4 regions of the Streptomyces sp. DSM 40868 genome follow, and region 3 is predicted to be linked to each of the others. Evidence: riboswitches for the same ligand, from Rfam matches in the RefSeq annotation. Region 3 holds a riboswitch; each other region holds the start of a gene.

Region 1 (4,728 bases), 1.4 Mb from region 3:
TCAGCCCGGTCGCCTGACCCGGCCCGTACCGCTCGGCGACCCGGGCGCCGAACAGCGCCACTCGTGCGACCCGCCTCGGGTACTCGGCGAACGGCTGCTCACCGGCCGGCCGGTACCGTCCGCAGGTAGTCGCCCAGCCGGGCGATGGCCGACGGGTTGCGGGGGCTCTCGACCAGGTCGGCGTAGTCGAGGGAGACGATCCTGCGGTGCTTGACGGCGGAGACGTTCCGCAGCGGGGCGTAGGAGAGCAGGAATTCCTTCTTCTGCTCGGCACTGACATCGCCGTAGTCGCAGATGACGATGACCTCCGGGTCACGCTGCACGACGGTCTCCCAGCCGACCGTGGCCCACGAATCCGCCAGATCGTGCATGACGTTGACACCGCCGGCCTCGGTGATGATCTGTTCCGGGGCGGCGTAACGGCCGGAGGTGAAAGGGGCGTCCCGGCCGCTGTCGTAGAGGAAGACCGAGGGACGGTCGGCCCCCTGGGGCGCCTCGGCCCGCACCTGTGCGATCTGCCTTTTGAAGTCGGCGATGAGCGCGGCCGCACGCTTCTCGACGCCGAAGAGCCTGCCCAGGTTGGTGAGGTCGGCGTACAGGGCGTCCAGCGGTGGCATGATGCCGCGGGATGATTTCGAACGGCCGTTGTGGCAGGACTCGGTGAGGATGTACGACGGGATGCCGAGCTTCTCCAGGGCGTCGGGGGTGAAGCCGCCGTCCTCGCGGAAGCCGTAGTTCCAGCCGGCGAAGACCAGGTCGGCGCGGGCATCGAGGACGTTCTCCTTGGTGAGCTGGTCCTTGGACAGCCACGTCGTCTTCTCGTAGCCGTCCTTCCACGGCACACCGCGCAGGTCTCCCTTTTCGTCGGGCATGGCGAAGCCGGCCATGCGGTCCTCCAGGCCCAGGGCGAACATCAGCTCCGTGATGCCGACGTCATTGGTGACGACCCGCTCGGGGACCTTGTCGTACGTCACCCGGCGCCCGCAGTTGGTCAGGGTGACCGATGACGAGGACTTCGCGTCCCGGGAGGACTCCACCGTGGCGCCGCATCCGGTTGCGGTCGCGGCGAGACAGAGGGTGGCGGCGAGGAGCTGCTTGCGCATGGGCGTCCTTCAGGTGGTGGGCGGAAGCAGGTCGAACAGCAACTGGCGGGCGCCCGTCGCGGGATGCCGCACGGTGTGGGCACGGACGCCGAACACCTTCGCCAGCAGCGGGGGTTCGAGGATGCCATGGGGTGGCCCGGAGGCGACGATCCGGCCACCGTCGAGGACGTACAGGACATCGCAGTGGGCTGCCGCCAGGTTGAGGTCGTGGAGGGCGGCCAGTACGGTCGGGCCGCTGCCGCGGACCAGGGACAGGACGTCCAACTGGTGGGCGATGTCGAGGTGGTTGGTGGGTTCGTCGAGAACCAGGACGCGGGGCTGCTGGGCGAGGGCGCGGGCGAGGAGGACGCGTTGCTTCTCGCCGCCCGACAGGCCGAGGAACCCGCGGTCGGCGAGGTGGGCGACGCCGGTGCGTTCCATCGCCCGAGTGCAGATCTCCCGGTCCGAGGCGGCCGTGCGGCCCTGGTGCGGCAGCCGTCCCATGGCGACCACCTCGGTGACGGTGAAGTCGAACTCGGCCGAGGATTCCTGCGGCAGTGCGGCCAGTACCCGGGCGGCGGCACGGGGGTCCATGGCGTGCAGGTCGCCGCCGTCCAGCCGTACCACTCCCCCGGACGGCCGCAGGGCCCGGTAGAGGGAGCGCAACAGGGTCGTCTTGCCGCTGCCGTTGGGGCCGACGAGTCCGACGAACGCCCCGCTGCCCACGGTGAGGTCGACATGCTCGACCAGGCGGGTTCCGGCGGTCTCGATCGTGACGTCGTCGATGTCGAGTCGCATGCTCAGCGCCCCCCGAACGCGTAGCCGCCCCGCCGCATCAGCAGCAGGAACGCGGGCACGCCGACCACCGCGGTGATCACTCCGACCGGCAGCTCGGCCGGGGCGAGAACCAGCCGGGACAGCACGTCGGCCCACACCAGCAGTACGGCCCCGGCGAGCGGGGCGACGGCCAGCACGCGCCGGTGGTCGGCGCCGACCAGCATCCGTGCGACGTGCGGCACCATCAGCCCGACGAATCCGATGGCACCGCTGACCGCCACCACCGTCCCGGTCACGGCCGCGGTGACGACGAACAACTCCCGGCGCAGCCGGACCGGTCCCACGCCCAGGGCGGCCGCGGTCTCATCTCCCATGGCGAGCGCGTTGAGCGCCTCGGCCCGTCGGCGCAACCAGGCCCATCCGGCCGCCACGGTGACGGCGGCGAGCGGCACCTGGGCCCAGGTGGCGCCGCCCAGGCTGCCGAGCAGCCACATCATCGCCGACCTGGCCGCCTCGCCCCGGGCCGCGCCGAACACCATGACGGTGGTGACAGCCTGGAAACCGTACGCCAGTGCCGTGCCGGTCAGGATCAGCCGCAGCGGTGTCAGGCCCTGCGGGGAGCGGGCCACGGCGTACACGAGCGCCATGGCCGCGAGTGCCGACACGAAGGCCGACGCAGACAGCGCCCAGACCCCGAGCCCGGCGAACGCACCGAGGAGGATCACGGCGTTGGCGCCCACCGCCGCGCCCGAGGAGATGCCGAGGACGAACGGGTCGGCCAGCGCGTTGCGCACCAGAGCCTGCACGGCGACACCTACGGCCGCGAGACCCGCTCCGACCGTGGCGCCGATCAGCACCCGTGGCAGCCGGATCTCCCAGACGATCGTGTAGGCGGCCGCGTCGCTCGCGCGTACGGTGCCGCCGGTGAGCCCGGCCCACAGGAAGCTCGGCACCTCCGCCCAGCCGACCCCGGCGGCGCCCAGCGCCACACCGCCGACGAGCGACACCAGGAGCAACAGCAGCAGGGACAGACTGAGCGGCAGCACAGGGATGCGGCTGGGGGCCGTCCTTCGGCGCACGGGTGGGCCGTCCTTCACACGGGCCGCCTGCTGAACGTCGAGCAGGAGCAGCCCGCGCGGCCGTACCCGGCCGGGCGATCCTCTCTCGCAGTCCACGGCGAGCAGTCAACGGGTCGACACGCCCCCGCAGGCGATCGGGCTCGCACGGCACCCCTGGATCGCGGTGCCGTGCACACCGTTGCGGGTCAGCGCCGGACTCTCACCGGACTTCCCCCACGGAAGGCGAGGCAAGCCTAACAAACAGCCTCCGCCGCCTCTTTCGCGGAGCACCGCCCGGGCAACCGGAGCAGGAGGGGCAGGGGGCAGGGGGCAGGACAGCTGACGCCGATCGGGGCAGCGCTTGGTGAGGTGGCCGAGGTAGTCGTCGGCGGTGGTGCAGGACCGGCCCTGGGCGCTGCGTCGGTGCGGTCCGAGGTCTCCGTCGGCGTGGACGCGCACGGTGGTCGTGGCCGGGCGGGCCGCCGGCACGGCGGGCCTCCTGCTGCCGGCCGAGGGCCGGATCGACGACGATTTCGAGGGCGCTGACAGGGCTGCGTCGCGCTTCGATGAGGTCGAGCGACAACGCCAGACGTTCGACGATCATCCCGTCGTTGGCGTGGGGGTGCCGACACGCTCCAGCCACACGGATCCGACCGAGCACGCCCGCTGCGGCGATCGTGCGAGCGGCTCGGTCGGGTGCGTCCGGCCGTCGGGGGCGCGACGGCTGATCCGCCCGCGCCGGTCCGCCCCCGCGACGACTCCGGACAGCGCGGCCGCGCCGCGCGGCAAGGCGTCGAGCCCGGCGCCCGCGGTGACCGGTGTGTCAAAGTACGGGACGACCTTGAGGCTCTCGCCGGCCTCGGGATCGAGAGTGGTGAGCCGTCCGAGGAGCTCCTGCGTCTGCTCTTCCTCGCTCAGGCAGCCAGTCCACCGACGCCCTCTGCCCCGCCCACCGCTCCCTCCACCCGGCCGGATCAGGCTTTGAGCAGGCGCACCGAGCAGCCACGCGGCACCGGCTGCCTGCCCGGGAGCTTTGTTCACCCCCGTGAAGGGGCTGCCGAACAACGGCCGGACCGCTGAAGTCGGCATCGGAAGAACCGTGAACGGTACCCCGGAGGGAAGATCCGCATGCGCATCCGCACCAGTGGCGGAACAGGGCTGTCGCGCCGTCTGTCGGCGGCCGCCGTGAGCTGCCTGGCGTTCCTGTCCGTTCTGACGGCGACGGCACCGTCGGCCCACGCCGATGACGGGCCGGCCGGTGACGTGTTCGTCTCGTTGTCCGACGGCGGCAGGTTCGTCCAGAACGGCTGGAAGTGGCACGATCACTTCGGCATCGGCAACGAGACGCCCCTCACCGGCGACTTCGACGGCGACGGCAAGGACGACGCCGTGACCTTCACCCGCGGCGACGCGGCCGACGTCTACGTCTCGCTGTCCGACGGCGGCAGGTTCGTCCAGGACGGCTGGAGATGGCACGAACACTTCGCTGTCGGCAACGAGACGCCCCTCACCGGCGACTTCAACGGCGACGGCAAGGACGACATCGTCACCTTCACCCGCGGCGACGCGGGCGACGTCTACGTCTCGCTGTCCGACGGCACCAAGTTCGTCCAGGACGCCTGGAAATGGCACGAACACTTCAGCATCGGCGACGAGGTCCCGGCCGTCGGTGACTTCAACGGCGACGGCAAGGACGACATCGCGACCTTCACCCGCGGTGACACCGCCGACGTGTGGGTGGCGCTGTCCAACGGCCAGGGCTTCGGCACGTCATCCGTCTGGCACAACCACTTCGGCGTCGGCGGCGAGGT
Region 2 (4,728 bases), 2.3 Mb from region 3:
GAGGACCAGAAGCGGCCCCGGCGCTGCGGTCACGTCGACGGCAAGCAGGTACTCCCGCTGGAGGAGTACCTGGAGAAGCTGGAGCTGGTCCTGCAGTCCCGCCGGGACCTGGTGGTGGTCGCCCGCACCGACGCCACCGAGGAGGACGAGATCCTGCGCCGCGCCAAGGCGCTCGCCGCGACCGACGCCGACGTGGTGCTGGTCGACGGGGTGCGCAGCGTGGACTGGATCCACAAGGTGCGCAAGGTCATCGGGGACAAGCCGCTGCTGTTCAACCAGATAGCCGGGGGCAAGTCGCCGCGGCTGTCGCTGAGCGAGCTGTCCGCGCTGGGCGTCGACGTCGCCATCTACAGCACGCCCTGCCTGTTCGCCGCGCAGACCGCCATCGACCGCGCCCTGACCGAGCTGAAGGAGGCCGACGGCCGCCTGCCGCAGACCGGGCCGGACAGCGTGGGGGTCGCCGAGTGCCTGGCGCTGCTGGAGAAGAACATCAGCCGGCACCACGTCCACACCCCGGCGTGACCTGAGCCGCCCCAGGGGCCCGCGCGCACCCGCACGCGGGCCCCACGGCGGTTGACAGGCGGGTCCGGGCGGGCGACGGCCGGATCCCGGGCGCGAACGAGGCTCGGTCCTGGGCCGGACCGGGGATCCCGGCGTGCTTCCCCGGAGTCCGCCCGGGCACCGGGATCCCCGGCTTCCGGAGTCCGTCCGGGCACCGGGATCCCCGGCTTCCGGAGTCCGTCCGGGGACCGGAGGATCCCGGCTTCCCCGGACTCCGTCCCCGCTCACCCGCGCCCACCCCGCTCTGTGCCGGGCCCGCCTTCGCACCGGCCCCCTCCCCATGCCACCCGCTTCCAAGGCAGGAGCGCATGTCTCAGACGCTCATCGGCTCGGTCCGCGGTCTGGCGCGCCGTGTCGACTGGTACATCGTCGCGCTGTTCGGCGCGATCGGGATCGCCGCGCTCGTCCCGGCCGAGGACACGGCGGCCGAGGCCGTCTCATGGCTGACCAAGCTGGCGATCGGCCTGCTGTTCTTCCTCTACGGCGCCCGGCTCTCCCCGCAGGCCGCGCTCGACGGCGTACGGCACTGGCGGCTGCATCTGCCCGTGCTCGCCCTGACGTTCGCCGCCTTCCCGCTGCTCGGCCTGGCCGCACGGCTGCTGCCGGACGGGCTGCTCGGCGCCGAGCTGACCGCCGGCGTGCTGTTCCTGGCGGTGCTGCCGTCCACCGTGCAGTCCTCCATCGCCCTCACCTCCCTGGCCCGTGGCAACGTGGCCGCGGCCCTGTGCTCCGCGTCCTTCTCCACGGTGCTGGGCGTGGTCCTCACCCCGGTCCTGGCCGTCTGGCTGATCGGCGGCGGCGAAGACGACGGCATCCCGATCGGCGTGGGCCAACTCGGCGACATCGCACTTCAGTTGCTGCTGCCGTTCCTCGCCGGGCAGGCGGTGCGGCGGTGGATCTCCGGCTGGCTCGGCCGGCACCGCAAGGTGATCGGGCTCTGCGACCGGGGCTCCATCCTGCTCGTCGTCTACGCGGCGTTCAGCCGGGGCATGACCACCGGCATCTGGCAGCGGGTGTCCCCCGGCCGCCTGGTCCTGCTCGGTGTGCTGGTGGCGGTGCTGCTCGGCGCCGCCCTGCTGCTCGCCGACCGCTCCGCGCGGGCGCTGCGGCTGCCCCGCGAGGACCGGGTGACGGCGGTCTTCTGCGGGGCGACCAAGAGCCTGGCCAGCGGACTGCCGATGGCCTCCGTGCTGTTTCCCGCGGACGAGGTCGCCATGACCGTCCTGCCGCTGATGCTCTACCACACGCTCCAGCTGGTGGTCTGCGCCGCGCTCGCCCGCCGGCTCAGTCGGACGGCGCCGCCCGCACCGACCAGCGCTCCTCCACCCGTGCCAGCCGCCAGTACGCCAGCGCCGCCGCCCACACCGCCACGAACAGGCCGACGATGAGATAGCCGACGTTGTCCAGGTCCAGGCCGGCCACCCAGCCGGTCACCGGGTCGCTGAGGTCGAACTTCTCGTGCAGCACACCGACCAGCTCGATGGTGCCGATGAAGAAGGCCACGGCGATGGACAGACCGGTGATGGCGAGGTTGTAGAAGACCTTGCGGACGGGGTTGGCGAACGCCCACTGGTAGGCGAAGTTCATGAACGTGCCGTCGAGGGTGTCGAACAGGCTCATCCCGGCGGCGAACAGCAGCGGCAGGCACAGGATCGCGTACCAGGGCAGGCCGGCCGCCGCGCCCGAGCCGGCCATCACCATCAGGGTGACCTCGGTGGCCGTGTCGAAGCCGAGGCCGAACAGGAAACCCAGCGGGTACATCTGCCCCGGCCGGGACACGGACTTCGTCAGCCGCCCCAGCAGCCGGTTCATGAAACCCCGGGAGTCCAGGTGCCGTTCCAGCTCCGTCTCGTCGTAGCCGCCCGCGCGCATCGCCCGGAAGACCTTCAGGATGCCCGCCAGGGCGACCAGGTTCAGGGCGGCGATGAGGTAGAGGAAGGACCCGGAGATCGTCGTGCCGAGCACCCCGAGCACCTGGTGGGTGGTGGAGCCCTCGTTCATCACCTTCCCGGCCAGCGAGGTGCCGCCCGCGATCAGCAGGGCCAGCAGCACGACCACGCTGGAGTGCCCGAGCGCGAACCAGAACCCCACCGACACCGGCCGCTTGCCGTCGGCCATCAGCTTGCGGGTGGTGTTGTCGATCGCCGCGATGTGGTCGGCGTCGAAGGCGTGGCGCATGCCGAGGGTGTAGGCGGTGATCCCCAGTCCCACGCCGAACACCTGGGAGCCGACCTGGTAGTGCCTCGGGGCGACCAGCAGACAGAGGATCCCGAAGGCGACGACATGCAGGGCGAGGATCACCACCAGCAGCCCCGCCGTCTTGACGGTGTCCTCGCGTCGCCAGCGGAAAGTAGCGGCATCAGCCATCGGGTTCACGCTCCAGCACCTCGTGGATCACTTCGTGAGCTGCCGTGGCCGGTCTCCTGGCTTACGGGTCACACGTCCGCCGTTCCTGCCTTCCCGGCCTTTCGGCCAGTGGCCCGGCGGATGCCGGACGGAACGGGAACTCCCCGATCACAGTGGCGAGGGCCGCTCCGGTCTCACACCGGCTTCCCGAACACCACGGCCCGCCCACCGTAGAGGGGCACGCGGTTTCCTGCATAGCTGCGCAGTCGGGCAGGTATTCAAGATCACATCGCCGCCTGCCAGGATGGGGGCATGCATCTCGTTCCTGCCGACCGTGCCGATCGTCGCACCATCGACGGTCACCGGGTGTGCGAGGCGATCGCCGCGATCGGCGACGCGGGGCGTCTGCGCACCTGGTCCGACCGATTCTCGCTGCTGGCCGACGCCAACCGGCTCGCGCTGCTGCTCGCCCTGCACCGGACCGGGCCGCTGGCCGTCTCGGACCTGGCGATCGCCACGGGCATGAACGACCCGGCCGTCTCCCAGGCCCTGCGGCTGCTGCGCGCGGCAGGGGTCGTGGCGGGGGAGAAAGAGGGGCGCGTGGTGCGCTATCGGGTGGTGGACGAGGACGTGAGGGGCCTGTTGGAGCACTGCGCCGCCTGAGCGCCCCGGAAAAGGTTCCCTTTCGGGCAATGTGGACAGATACAGATTCCGTACTCTCGTCCGTCCCAGGGGAGCCCGTATGGCAGACCGCCCGCCGGACCTCTCGTCCAAGAACCCCGACTGGTGGCGCCAGGCCGTCATCTACCAGGTCTATCCACGCAGTTTCGCCGACGCCGACGGTGACGGCCTCGGTGACCTCAGGGGCCTGACCCAGCGGCTGTCGCACCTCGCCGCGCTCGGTGTCGACGCCCTGTGGCTGAGCCCCTTCTACCCCTCCGAACTCGCCGACGGCGGCTACGACGTCATCGACCCGCGCGGTGTCGACGAACGCCTGGGCACCCTGGACGACTTCGACGCCCTGGTGGGCGAGGCGCACCGGCTGGGCCTGAAGGTCGTCGTGGACATCGTCCCCAACCACACCTCCCATCTGCACCGCTGGTTCCAGGAGGCGCTGCGCGCCGGGCCCGGATCGGCCGCCCGCGAGCGGTACGTCTTCCGGCCGGGGCGCGGCCCGCACGGGGAACTGCCGCCCACCGACTGGCAGTCGGTGTTCGGCGGCAGCGCCTGGCACCGGGTGGCCGACGGGGAGTGGTACCTGCACCTGTTCGCCCCCGAGCAGCCCGACCTGAACTGGGACAACGAGGAGGTCCGCGCCGACTTCCGCACGACCTTGCGGTTCTGGTCCGACCGGGGTGTGGACGGCTTCCGCGTGGACGTCGCCCACGGCCTGGCCAAGGACCTCACCGAGCCGCTGCGGGACCTCGGCGCCCTCGGCGCGACCGGCGAGACGGCCCTGCGGCACCTGCCGCCGGGCAGCCACCCGTACTGGGACCGGGACGAGGTGCACGAGATCTACCGCGACTGGCGCAAGATCTTCGACGCCTACCGCCCGCCCCGCATGGCCGTCGCCGAGGCCTGGGTCCCGGGCGGCCGCCGGGCCCTGTACGCGCGCCCCGACGAACTCGGCCAGGCATTCAACTTCGAGTACCTCCAGGCCGGCTGGGACGCGGAGGAGCTGCGCGAGATCATCGCCGGCGAGCTGGCCACGGCCCGCTCGGCCGGTGCCTCCGCGACCTGGGTGCTGTCCAACCACGACGTCGTACGGCACGCCTCCCGGCTGGTGCTGCCGCCCGGCACCGACCCGGAGGCCTGGCTGCT
Region 3 (4,728 bases):
TGGACGCTGCCGCCCGCGCTCGACATCGAGTACAACCCCTACAGCTCGCGCAAGTGCTACGGGCTGGGCAAGAAACGCATGGTCGCCTGGATCCGTTCGTTCAGCGACGAGGTCCGGCGCAAGACCGGCCGCCGTCCGGTGATCTACACGACCACCCAGTGGTGGAAGCTGTGCACCGGCAACAGCCGCGCGTTCTCGAAGGACCACCCGCTGTGGATCGCCCGGCACGGCACCGCCCGGCCGGGGCCGCTGCCGGGCGGCTGGAAGTACTGGACGTTCTGGCAGTACCGCACGAAGGGCGCGCTGCCGGGTGACCAGGATCTCTTCAACGGCACCCTGGACCGGCTGCGGATCTTCGCGCGGGCCCGGTAGCCAAGGGGGGCCCGGCCCGGCGCAGCGGAACAGAACCCCGGTATGGGATTGCCGACACCACCCTGCCCGTCCCAGTTCATCTTCCGTTCACCCAGGTTGCCTACGTTCATCCAGCCAACGACCTCGAACGATTGCCTGGGTAAATGGAAAGCTTCTCGCTGATCCTCGCGATTGTGGTGGTAACCGCTCTCGCGTTCGATTTCACGAACGGTTTCCACGACACCGCGAACGCGATGGCCACCACCATCTCCACAGGCGCCCTGAAGCCCAAGATCGCGGTGACCATGTCCGCCGCCCTCAACCTTGCGGGCGCCTTCCTCTCCGTGGAGGTCGCGAACACGATCTCCAAGGGTCTCGTCGACGAGACCGGCATCCGTCCCGAGGTCATCTTCGCCGCCCTGGTCGGCGCGATCCTCTGGAACCTGCTGACCTGGCTGGTGGGCCTGCCCTCCAGTTCCTCGCACGCCCTGATGGGCGGCCTGGTCGGCGCCACCGTCGCCTCCGCCGGCTTCGACGCCGTCCACGGCGGCGTCCTGGTCACCAAGGTGCTGCTCCCCGCCGTCGCCGCGCCGGTCGTGGCGGGCCTCGCCTCGTTCCTGGCCACCCGGCTCTCCTACGGCATCGGCGGCACCGGCGACGACGAGGCCACCCGCAAGGGCTACCGCGCCGGCCAGATCGCCTCCGCCGGCCTGGTCTCGCTCGCGCACGGCACCAACGACGCCCAGAAGACGATGGGCATCATCACCCTCGCGCTGATCGCGGGCGGCTCCCTCGCCCCCGGCGCCAACCCTCCCACCTGGGTGATCCTCTCGGCCGGCCTGGCCATCGCGCTCGGCACCTACATCGGCGGCTGGCGCATCATCCGCACCATGGGCAAGGGCCTGACCGACCTGGAGCCGCGCCAGGGCTTCGCCGCCCAGACCGGCGCCGCGACCGCCATCCTGGCCTCCTCCCACCTCGGCTTCTCCCTCTCCACCACCCACGTCGTCTCCGGCTCGGTGATGGGCGCGGGCCTCGGCCGCAAGGGCGGCGTGGTCCGCTGGTCCACCGCGACCCGCATGGCCGTCGCCTGGGTGCTCACCCTGCCGGCCGCCGCGCTGGTCGGCGCGGGTGCCGAGTCCGTCACCGACCTCGGTGACTGGGGCACCGCCGCCGTCGCCGTCTTCCTGGTCGCCGCGAGCGCCGCGATCTGGAAGATCTCCCGCCGCGAGGTCGTGGACCACACCAACGTGGTCGAGGAGACCGGCGAGCCGGCCGGTGTCGTCACCGCCGCCATCGCCGCGGTCACCCCGCCGCCCGCCGGCCCGATCGCCGACAGCCTGACGGTCCCGGCCGCCGGGAAGCCGATCTCCGCGGACCTGGCCACCGCCGATCTGACGACCGCCGATCTGACGGCCGGCGATCTGACGGCCACGATCCCCGCCCCGGCCGCCGAACCGGCCCCCGCCGCCCCGCCGGCCGCCACGGTCTGACCCGCCCGCACGGTTACTGAAGGAAGCAATCCCATGAAGATCGACTGGGCGGCCCTCGGCTCCGTTCTGGGCGTCAGCGTCGTGTTCACGGTGTGCCTGGTGGCCCTGTTCACCCTCGGCATCAACGGCCTGTCCCGCCGCGAGCGGGCCGCGGCCCAGGGCGGCTCCGCCGCGCTCGCCGTCACCGGCGCCTACGTCTGCTTCGCCGCCTGCGCGGCGGCCGTGGCCTACGGCATCTACCTGATCGTGGCCTGACCGCAGACCCCGATCCCCGCCTCCGCCCCGCCGACCGGCCCACCCGCCGGACCCGGCGGGGCGGACGCATGCTCGCGGCGGCCCCGAAGACCCGTCCGGCGCCCCGGCGATGTGGGCCTCAGCACAGTCGGGCATCCCAGGTCAAAGGCAAGTTGACGGCCCTTCCGGGCACGTGGTGGACTGCCCAGGCCATGTACGGCGGCAGCAGAGGAAGCCAGTGCGAATCCGGCGCGGTCCCGCCACTGTCACCGGGGAAGAACCCCCCGGGAGCCAGGAACTCTCGCCGCCGGAATCCGTCGAACCAGGGCGTGGACACCCTGAGTGAGGACATGAATCGCCATGCTCGGCTGCCGAAGGACCCGTACCGGGAACGCCCCTGTGCCCACGGCCGGCTGAGCCGATGGGTGCCGACCGCACATACGCGTACGGCGCCGCCGCCGGCGTCCTCGGTGATCTGCTCCTCGGCGATCCCCGCCGCGGGCACCCGGTCGCCGCGTTCGGCCGCGCGGCCACGGCCGTGGAAGGCGCGCTGTGGCACGACCACCGCGGCTGGGGCGCCGTGCACACCGCCGTATGCGCCGGTGGCGCCGTCGTGCTCGGGGCGCTGGCCGCACGCGCCGTACGCCCCTCCCGTACCGCCTCCGTCGCGCTGACCGCCGCCGCCACCTGGGCCGTCGTCGGCGGCACCTCGCTCGCCCGCGAGGCCGACGCGATCGGGCGCGCCCTGGCCGCGGGGGACGTCGAGGCCGCCCGCGCCCGGCTGCCCCACCTGTGCGGCCGCGACCCGCAGGCGCTGGACGCCGACGGAATGGCCCGGGCCGTGGTCGAGTCGGTCGCCGAGAACACCTCCGACGCCGTGGTGGGCGCCCTGGTGTGGGGAGCCGTGGCCGGGGTGCCGGGGCTGCTCGGGTTCCGGGCCGTCAACACCCTGGACGCCATGGTGGGTCACAAGTCACCCCGCCACCGCCGCTACGGCTGGGCCTCCGCCCGCCTCGACGACGTCGCCGGCTGGCCGGGCGCCCGGCTCACCGCCGTACTCGCCACCGTCGCCGGACCCGACCCGCGCGGCGCCCTGCGCGCCTGGAAGGCCGACGCCCGCAAGCACCCGAGCCCCAACGCCGGTCCCGTGGAGGCCGCCTTCGCGGGCGCCCTCGGCGTCCGGCTGGGCGGAACCCTCTCCTACGGCGGCCGGGTCGAACACCGGCCCGTGCTCAACGGCGGCACCGGACGCCCGGTCCGGGTCACCGACATCGACCGGGCGGTACGGCTCTCCCGCCGCGTCGGCCTGCTCGCCCTCGGCACCACGCTCGCCGCGCGCGCACTCCTGAAAGGACGTGGGAAGTGAACGGTGGCCTCCTCGTGGCCGGCACCACCTCGGACGCCGGCAAGAGCGTCGTGACGGCCGGGATCTGCCGGTGGCTGGTCCGCCAGGGCGTCAAGGTGGCGCCGTTCAAGGCGCAGAACATGTCCCTGAACTCCTTCGTGACCCGGGAGGGCGCGGAGATCGGCCGCGCCCAGGCCATGCAGGCCCAGGCCTGCCGGATCGAGCCGACCGCGCTGATGAACCCGGTGCTGCTCAAGCCCGGCGGCGAGCAGAGCAGCCAGGTCGTGCTGCTCGGCAAGCCGGTGGGCGAGCTGAGCGCGCGCGGCTACCACGGCGGGCGCCAGCAGCGGCTGCTGGGCACGGTACTGGACTGCCTGGCCGAGCTGCGGGGCACGTATGACGCGGTGATCTGCGAAGGGGCGGGCAGCCCGGCCGAGATCAACCTGCGGCGGACCGACATCGTCAACATGGGCATCGCGCGGGGCGCGCGGCTGCCGGTGCTGGTGGTGGGCGACATCGACCGCGGGGGCGTCTTCGCGTCCTTCTTCGGCACGGTCGCCCTGCTCTCGCCCGAGGACCAGGAGCTGGTCGCCGGGTTCCTGGTGAACAAGTTCCGCGGCGACGTCGGCCTGCTCGAACCCGGCCTGGACATGCTGCACGGCCTCACCGGGCGGCGGACCTACGGCGTCCTGCCGTTCCGGCACGGGCTCGGCATCGACGAGGAGGACGGACTGCGCGTCTCCCTGCGCGGCACCGTACGGGAGTCCACGGTCACTCCCCCGGTCGGCGAGGACGTCCTCCGGGTCGCCGTGTGCGCGATCCCGCTGATGTCCAACTTCACCGACGTGGACGCGCTCGCCGCCGAACCGGGCGTCGTCGTACGGTTCGTGGACCGGCCGGAGGAACTGGCCGACGCCGACCTCGTGGTGATCCCGGGCACCCGCGGCACCGTACGGGCGCTCCAGTGGCTGAGGGAACGCGGACTGGCGGACGCCCTCGTACGCCGGGCCGCCGAACACCGGCCCGTCCTCGGCATCTGCGGCGGCTTCCAGATCCTCGGCGAGCACATCGAGGACGACGTCGAAAGCCGCAAGGGACACGTCGACGGGCTCGGCATCCTGCCCGTGCGGGTGCGCTTCGCCCGCGAGAAGACCCTCACCCGGCCCAGCGGCCAGGCCCTCGGCGAGCACGTCGACGGCTACGAGATCCACCACGGCGTCGCCACGGTCGAGGGCGGCGAACCCTTCCTGGACGGCTGCCGCGTCGGCCAGACCTGGGGCACCCACTGGCACGGCTCCCTGGAGT
Region 4 (4,728 bases), 3.5 Mb from region 3:
GTTGATGTCGACGACGCGGTCGAGGAAGGTGACGGCGGTGCGGACGGTGGCGTCCAGGCGGTCCCAGTCGATGTCGCCGTCGCGGACGAAGGCGCCGAGGTTGACCGAGCCGAGGTTGCAGACGGCCGTCTCGCCGTCGTTGGTGACCTCCAGGATCTCGGTGCAGAGGTTGGAGGAGTGGATGACGTTGCCGGGCTCGGCGGTCTGGTTGGCGGTGCGGTTGGCGGCGTCCTTGAAGGTCATCCAGCCGTTGCCGGTCTGGGCCAGGGTGCGCATCATCCGGCCGTACAGCTCGCGGGCGGGGAGGGTCTTCTTGGCGAGGCCGGCGGCTTCGGCCTCGCGGTAGGCGGCGTCGAAGTCCTCGCCCCACAGGTCGACGAGTTCGGGGACGTCGGCGGGGGAGAACAGGGACCACTGGGCGTCGGCGTTGACGCGGCGCATGAACTCGTCGGGGATCCAGTGCGCGAGGTTGAGGTTGTGGGTGCGGCGGGCGTCCTCGCCGGTGTTGTCCCGGAGTTCGAGGAATTCCTCGATGTCGGAGTGCCAGGTCTCCAGGTAGACGGCGGCGGCGCCCTTGCGACGGCCGCCCTGGTTCACGGCGGCGACCGAGGCGTCCAGGGTCTTCAGGAACGGCACGATCCCGTTTGAGTGCCCGTTCGTCCCCCGGATCAGCGAGCCTCGCGAGCGGATGCGGGAGTACGACAGCCCGATGCCGCCGGCGTGCTTCGACAGCCGGGCGACCTGGTGGTAGCGGCCGTAGATCGAGTCCAGCTCGTCCAGCGGGGAGTCCAGCAGGTAGCAGGACGACATCTGGGGGTGGCGGGTGCCGGAGTTGAACAGGGTGGGGGAGGAGGGCAGGTAGTCCAGTCGGCTCATCAGGCCGTAGAGCGAGGCGACCTCGTCCACGGAGCGGACCGTGTCGTCCTCGGCCAGACCGCTCGCCACGCGCAGCATGAAGTGCTGGGGCGTCTCGATGACCTTGCGGGTGATCGGGTGACGCAGCAGGTAGCGGCTGTGCAGGGTGCGCAGGCCGAAGTAACCGAAGCGGTCGTCGGCGCCGTCGGCCACGGCCGAGTCCACCAGCGCGTCCAGCCGCTCGGCGTGGGTGCGCACGAACTCGGCGGTGCGGTCGGCGACCAGGCCCTCGCGGTGACCGACCTCGATCGACCCGGTGAAGGAGGTCACGCCCTGGGAGGCGGCCTCGTCCCGGATCGCGAGGGTCAGCAGCCGGGCGGCCAGCTTGGAGTAGGCGGGGTCCTCGGCGATCAGGCCGGCGGCGGCCTCCGTGGCCAGCTCGCGCAGCTCCGCCTCGTCGGCCCGCGCGGACCGGCCGCGCAGCGCGGCGGCGGCGACCCGTCCGGGGTCGGCGTCGGGCAGATCGGCCGTCAGCTCGGACAGGGTCCGCAGCAGCGCGGCACCGGGACCGTCGGTCTCGGATCCGCTGACCGGAGCCGGGTCGGCTGGCGCGATGGTCACGTGGGGGTCTCCCTCGCTCGGCACGGGGCCTGGCGGAGGGCAGGGGGCAGCACGAGCGCGCGGGGGCTCTCGCGTCCACCGGCCCACTCCACGAGGCCCGGACGTCGGGCACACCGGCCGGCTGGCCGGGTGCACTGTCGGCAGGTCCTCGGACTGACGCTCGTACGCGGATACGCACAAGTACACCGTTGCGGGACAGTTCCGGATTCGCACCGGATTCCCCTGCGACGACAGCGAGCATGAGCATACATCTTGTGTCGGGCTGCCGTGTCACCCCCAGATGTTGTGTCGGGGTGGTGTCAGAGCGTCAACTCGTAGGTGAGCAGCGTGATGTCGTCCAGCTCCGGCACGGGATTCCAGTCCCGTTCGGGTGTGCGGACGAAGCCCAGGCGTTCGTAGATGCGGTGGGCGGTGTGCATGGTGCGCTGGGTGGACAGGACGACGGCCGTGCAGCCATCCGTGGCCCTCGCGCGCTCGACGCAGGCCCGGACGAGCGCCTCGCCGACGCCCCGGCCGCGGGCCGCGGGGTCCACCGCGAGCATGCGGATCTCCGCCTCGCCGGGACGGGCGATGTCCGCCATGGGGCCGCCGGACGGGACGAAGGTGACGCCGCCGAGCGGCCGGTCGTCCGCGACCGCGACGAGGACCTCGGCGGCGGCCGCGCGTTTCGCGACGTCCCTCAACTCGCCCAGGTACTCGTCGCTCTCGCCGAAGTCCAGGAGGCCGTCCCCGAGGTAGGCCTGGGCGGTGATCTCGCCGAGGGCGGCGTACTCGGACGGGGCGGCGGGCCGGATGATGATGTCCATGGGCCGAGTGTGCGGGACGGCTACGGCAAGGCGCCGTGGGTTTTCCGCGGGGCGCCCCGCCGCGGCGGACCGCTCGTCACCCGCCCGGACCGGCAACGGCAGCGGGCCGCCGACGCGTCTGCTGTCGGCGGCCCGCTGCGGATGTCGCGTGGGTCAGTGCGCGCTGCCCGCGGTGGCCGGCGGAAGCTCCACCTGGACATCGGGGTCGCCGGAGTCCGCCGTGTAGTCGTCCGGCTTGGTCTCGTCGATGCCCTCGGGGGCCTTCACGGCCTTCAGGACGACCGTCAGGACCACGGTGACCAGCACGTTCAGCACGAACGCCGTCAGGCCGATGTAACCGATCTCGCCGATGCCGGGGATCTCCTTCGAGGAGCCGCCGAAGTGCTTCTGCGTCGGCGAGGCCACCCCGTACGCGGCGGCCGTGCCGTAGATCATGCCGACCGCCCAGCCGGCCAGCAGCGCCCAGCGGTGGAACCAGCGGGTGAACAGGCCGCCGACCAGGGACGGGAAGGTCTGCATGATCCAGATGCCGCCCAGCAGCTGGAAGTTGATGGCGACGGTCTTGTCCATGGTGAGGACGAAGACCAGGGCGCCGACCTTCACCAGCAGGGAGACCAGCTTGGAGACCTTGGTCTCCTGCGCGGGCGTCGCGTCCGGCTTGATGAAGTCCTTGTAGATGTTGCGGGTGAAGAGGTTGGCCGCCGCGATGGACATGATCGCCGCCGGGACCAGGGCGCCGATGCCGATCGCCGCGAACGCCACACCCGTGAACCAGTCCGGGAACATGTCCTCGAACAGCTGCGGGATGGCCAGCTGGCCGTTGGACACCTTCACCCCGGCCGCGATCGCCATGAAGCCCAGCAGCGCCAGCAGACCCAGCATCAGCGAGTACAGCGGCAGGATCGTGGTGTTGCGGCGGATCACCTCACGGCTGCGGGACGACAGGGTCGCGGTGATCGAGTGCGGATACATGAACAGCGCGAGCGCCGAGCCGAGCGCCAGCGTGGCGTACGTCCACTGGCCCGCCTCCGGTGGCGTGACCGCCCCGCGCGGCTTGCCGGTGGCCGGGTTGGCCTGGCCGAGCGCCTCGCCCGCCTTGGCGAAGACGTCGTCGAAGCCGCCCAGCTTGATCGGGATGTAGATGATCGCCACCGCGATGACGATGTAGATCAGCGTGTCCTTGACGAACGCGATCAGCGCGGGGGCGCGCAGGCCGGAGGAGTAGGTGTAGGCCGCCAGCACACCGAAGGCGATGAGCAGCGGAAGGTCCTTGACGAACCAGTTGGTGTCCTCGCCGCCGCCGACGCCCATCACGTCCAGCACCGCCTGGATGCCGACCAGCTGGAGCGCGATGTACGGCATCGTCGCCAGGATGCCGGTCACCGCCACCGCCAGCGACAGGCCCTTGGAACCGAACCGGCCGCGCACGAAGTCGGAGGTGGTGACGTACCCGTGGCGGTGCGAGACCGACCACAGGCGGGGCAGGAAGGTGAAGATCAGCGGGTACATCAGGATCGTGTACGGCACCGCGAAGAAACCGGACGCGCCCGCCGCGTAGACCGCCGCCGGTACCGCGACGAAGGTGTACGCCGTGTACAGGTCACCGCCGAGCAGGAACCATGTGATCCAGGTCCCGAAGGACCGCCCGCCCAGGCCCCATTCGTCCAGGGAGTGCTCGTTCTCGGCCTTGCGCCAGCGCGCGGCCAGGAAGCCCAGGACCGTGACGGCCAGGAAGAAGAAGATGAAGACGCCGAGCGCGACGCCGTTGACGCCGTCCTTCACCGCGCCGCACCCCCGCTCGCTGCCTTGCGGGCGCGCTGGTCACGCTGCCAGAGCTTGTACGCCAGCATGGTGAGAGCGGCGGAGATCAGCACCCAGAGCATCTGGTACCAGTAGAAGAACGGGATTCCGATGAGCGTGGGGTCCACCTTGGCGTACGAGCCGACCCACAGCATCGCCACGAAGGGCGCTATGAGACACAAGGCGATGACCACCCTGACCGGTGTCACCACCGGCGGTCTCACTTCAGGCGTTTCGGACATGCCACGGCTCCGTCCCCTCGCTGATCACCTGTGCTGATTGAGCAGGCAATCTAGGTGACTGTGTCATGACAGCGGAAGCCCTCGTCCGCATATCGGTATAGCGATTCGGCGAACGCGTCCAGCCGTTATCCGGCCGTTACTCCACCGGGCGCTTCAGCCGGGCGACGAACTTGTAGCGGTCCCCGCGGTAGACCGAGCGCACCCACTCCACCGGCTTGCCCTCGCGGTCCAGCGAATGGCGGGAGAGCAACAGCATCGGCAGACCCACGTCGGTGCCGAGCAGACCGGCCTCGCGGGGTGTGGCCAGGGAGGTCTCGATGGTCTCCTCGGCCTCGGCGAGGTGGACGTCGTAGACCTCGGCGAGCGCGGTGTACAGCGAGGTGTACTTCACCAGGGAGCGCCGC

Evidence for each region. A riboswitch is a leader RNA that binds a small molecule or an ion and turns the genes downstream of it on or off. The one in region 3 is predicted to bind cobalamin.
Region 1: linked by a shared signal. The riboswitch ahead of HB370_RS03995 (iron ABC transporter permease) and the one ahead of HB370_RS10470 (cobalamin biosynthesis protein) in region 3 are both predicted to bind cobalamin.
Region 2: linked by a shared signal. The riboswitch ahead of HB370_RS21050 (HoxN/HupN/NixA family nickel/cobalt transporter) and the one ahead of HB370_RS10470 (cobalamin biosynthesis protein) in region 3 are both predicted to bind cobalamin.
Region 4: linked by a shared signal. The riboswitch ahead of HB370_RS26590 (ribonucleoside-diphosphate reductase subunit alpha) and the one ahead of HB370_RS10470 (cobalamin biosynthesis protein) in region 3 are both predicted to bind cobalamin.

The regions. Positions count from the first base shown of each region.
Region 1 is NZ_CP050504.1:882,563-887,290, forward strand. It holds gene HB370_RS03980 (DUF4232 domain-containing protein) at 1-17, shown strand, start outside; gene HB370_RS03985 (ABC transporter substrate-binding protein) at 99-1,103, opposite strand; gene HB370_RS03990 (ABC transporter ATP-binding protein) at 1,113-1,880, opposite strand; gene HB370_RS03995 (iron ABC transporter permease) at 1,883-2,905, opposite strand; cobalamin riboswitch at 3,046-3,181, opposite strand; gene HB370_RS04000 (FG-GAP-like repeat-containing protein) at 4,046-4,728, shown strand, end outside.
Region 2 is NZ_CP050504.1:4,615,411-4,620,138, reverse strand. It holds gene HB370_RS21060 (isocitrate lyase/PEP mutase family protein) at 1-522, shown strand, start outside; gene HB370_RS21055 (bile acid:sodium symporter family protein) at 870-1,949, shown strand; gene HB370_RS21050 (HoxN/HupN/NixA family nickel/cobalt transporter) at 1,846-2,928, opposite strand; cobalamin riboswitch at 2,957-3,141, opposite strand; gene HB370_RS21045 (metalloregulator ArsR/SmtB family transcription factor) at 3,220-3,570, shown strand; gene HB370_RS21040 (glycoside hydrolase family 13 protein) at 3,650-4,728, shown strand, end outside.
Region 3 is NZ_CP050504.1:2,322,033-2,326,760, forward strand. It holds gene HB370_RS10455 (lysozyme) at 1-372, shown strand, start outside; gene HB370_RS10460 (inorganic phosphate transporter) at 516-1,844, shown strand; gene HB370_RS10465 (hypothetical protein) at 1,878-2,099, shown strand; cobalamin riboswitch at 2,259-2,402, shown strand; gene HB370_RS10470 (cobalamin biosynthesis protein) at 2,500-3,444, shown strand; gene HB370_RS10475 (cobyric acid synthase) at 3,441-4,728, shown strand, end outside.
Region 4 is NZ_CP050504.1:5,817,779-5,822,506, forward strand. It holds gene HB370_RS26590 (ribonucleoside-diphosphate reductase subunit alpha) at 1-1,476, opposite strand, end outside; cobalamin riboswitch at 1,598-1,758, opposite strand; gene HB370_RS26595 (GNAT family N-acetyltransferase) at 1,776-2,282, opposite strand; gene HB370_RS26600 (sodium:solute symporter family protein) at 2,436-4,064, opposite strand; gene HB370_RS26605 (DUF3311 domain-containing protein) at 4,061-4,324, opposite strand; gene HB370_RS26610 (GntR family transcriptional regulator) at 4,461-4,728, opposite strand, start outside.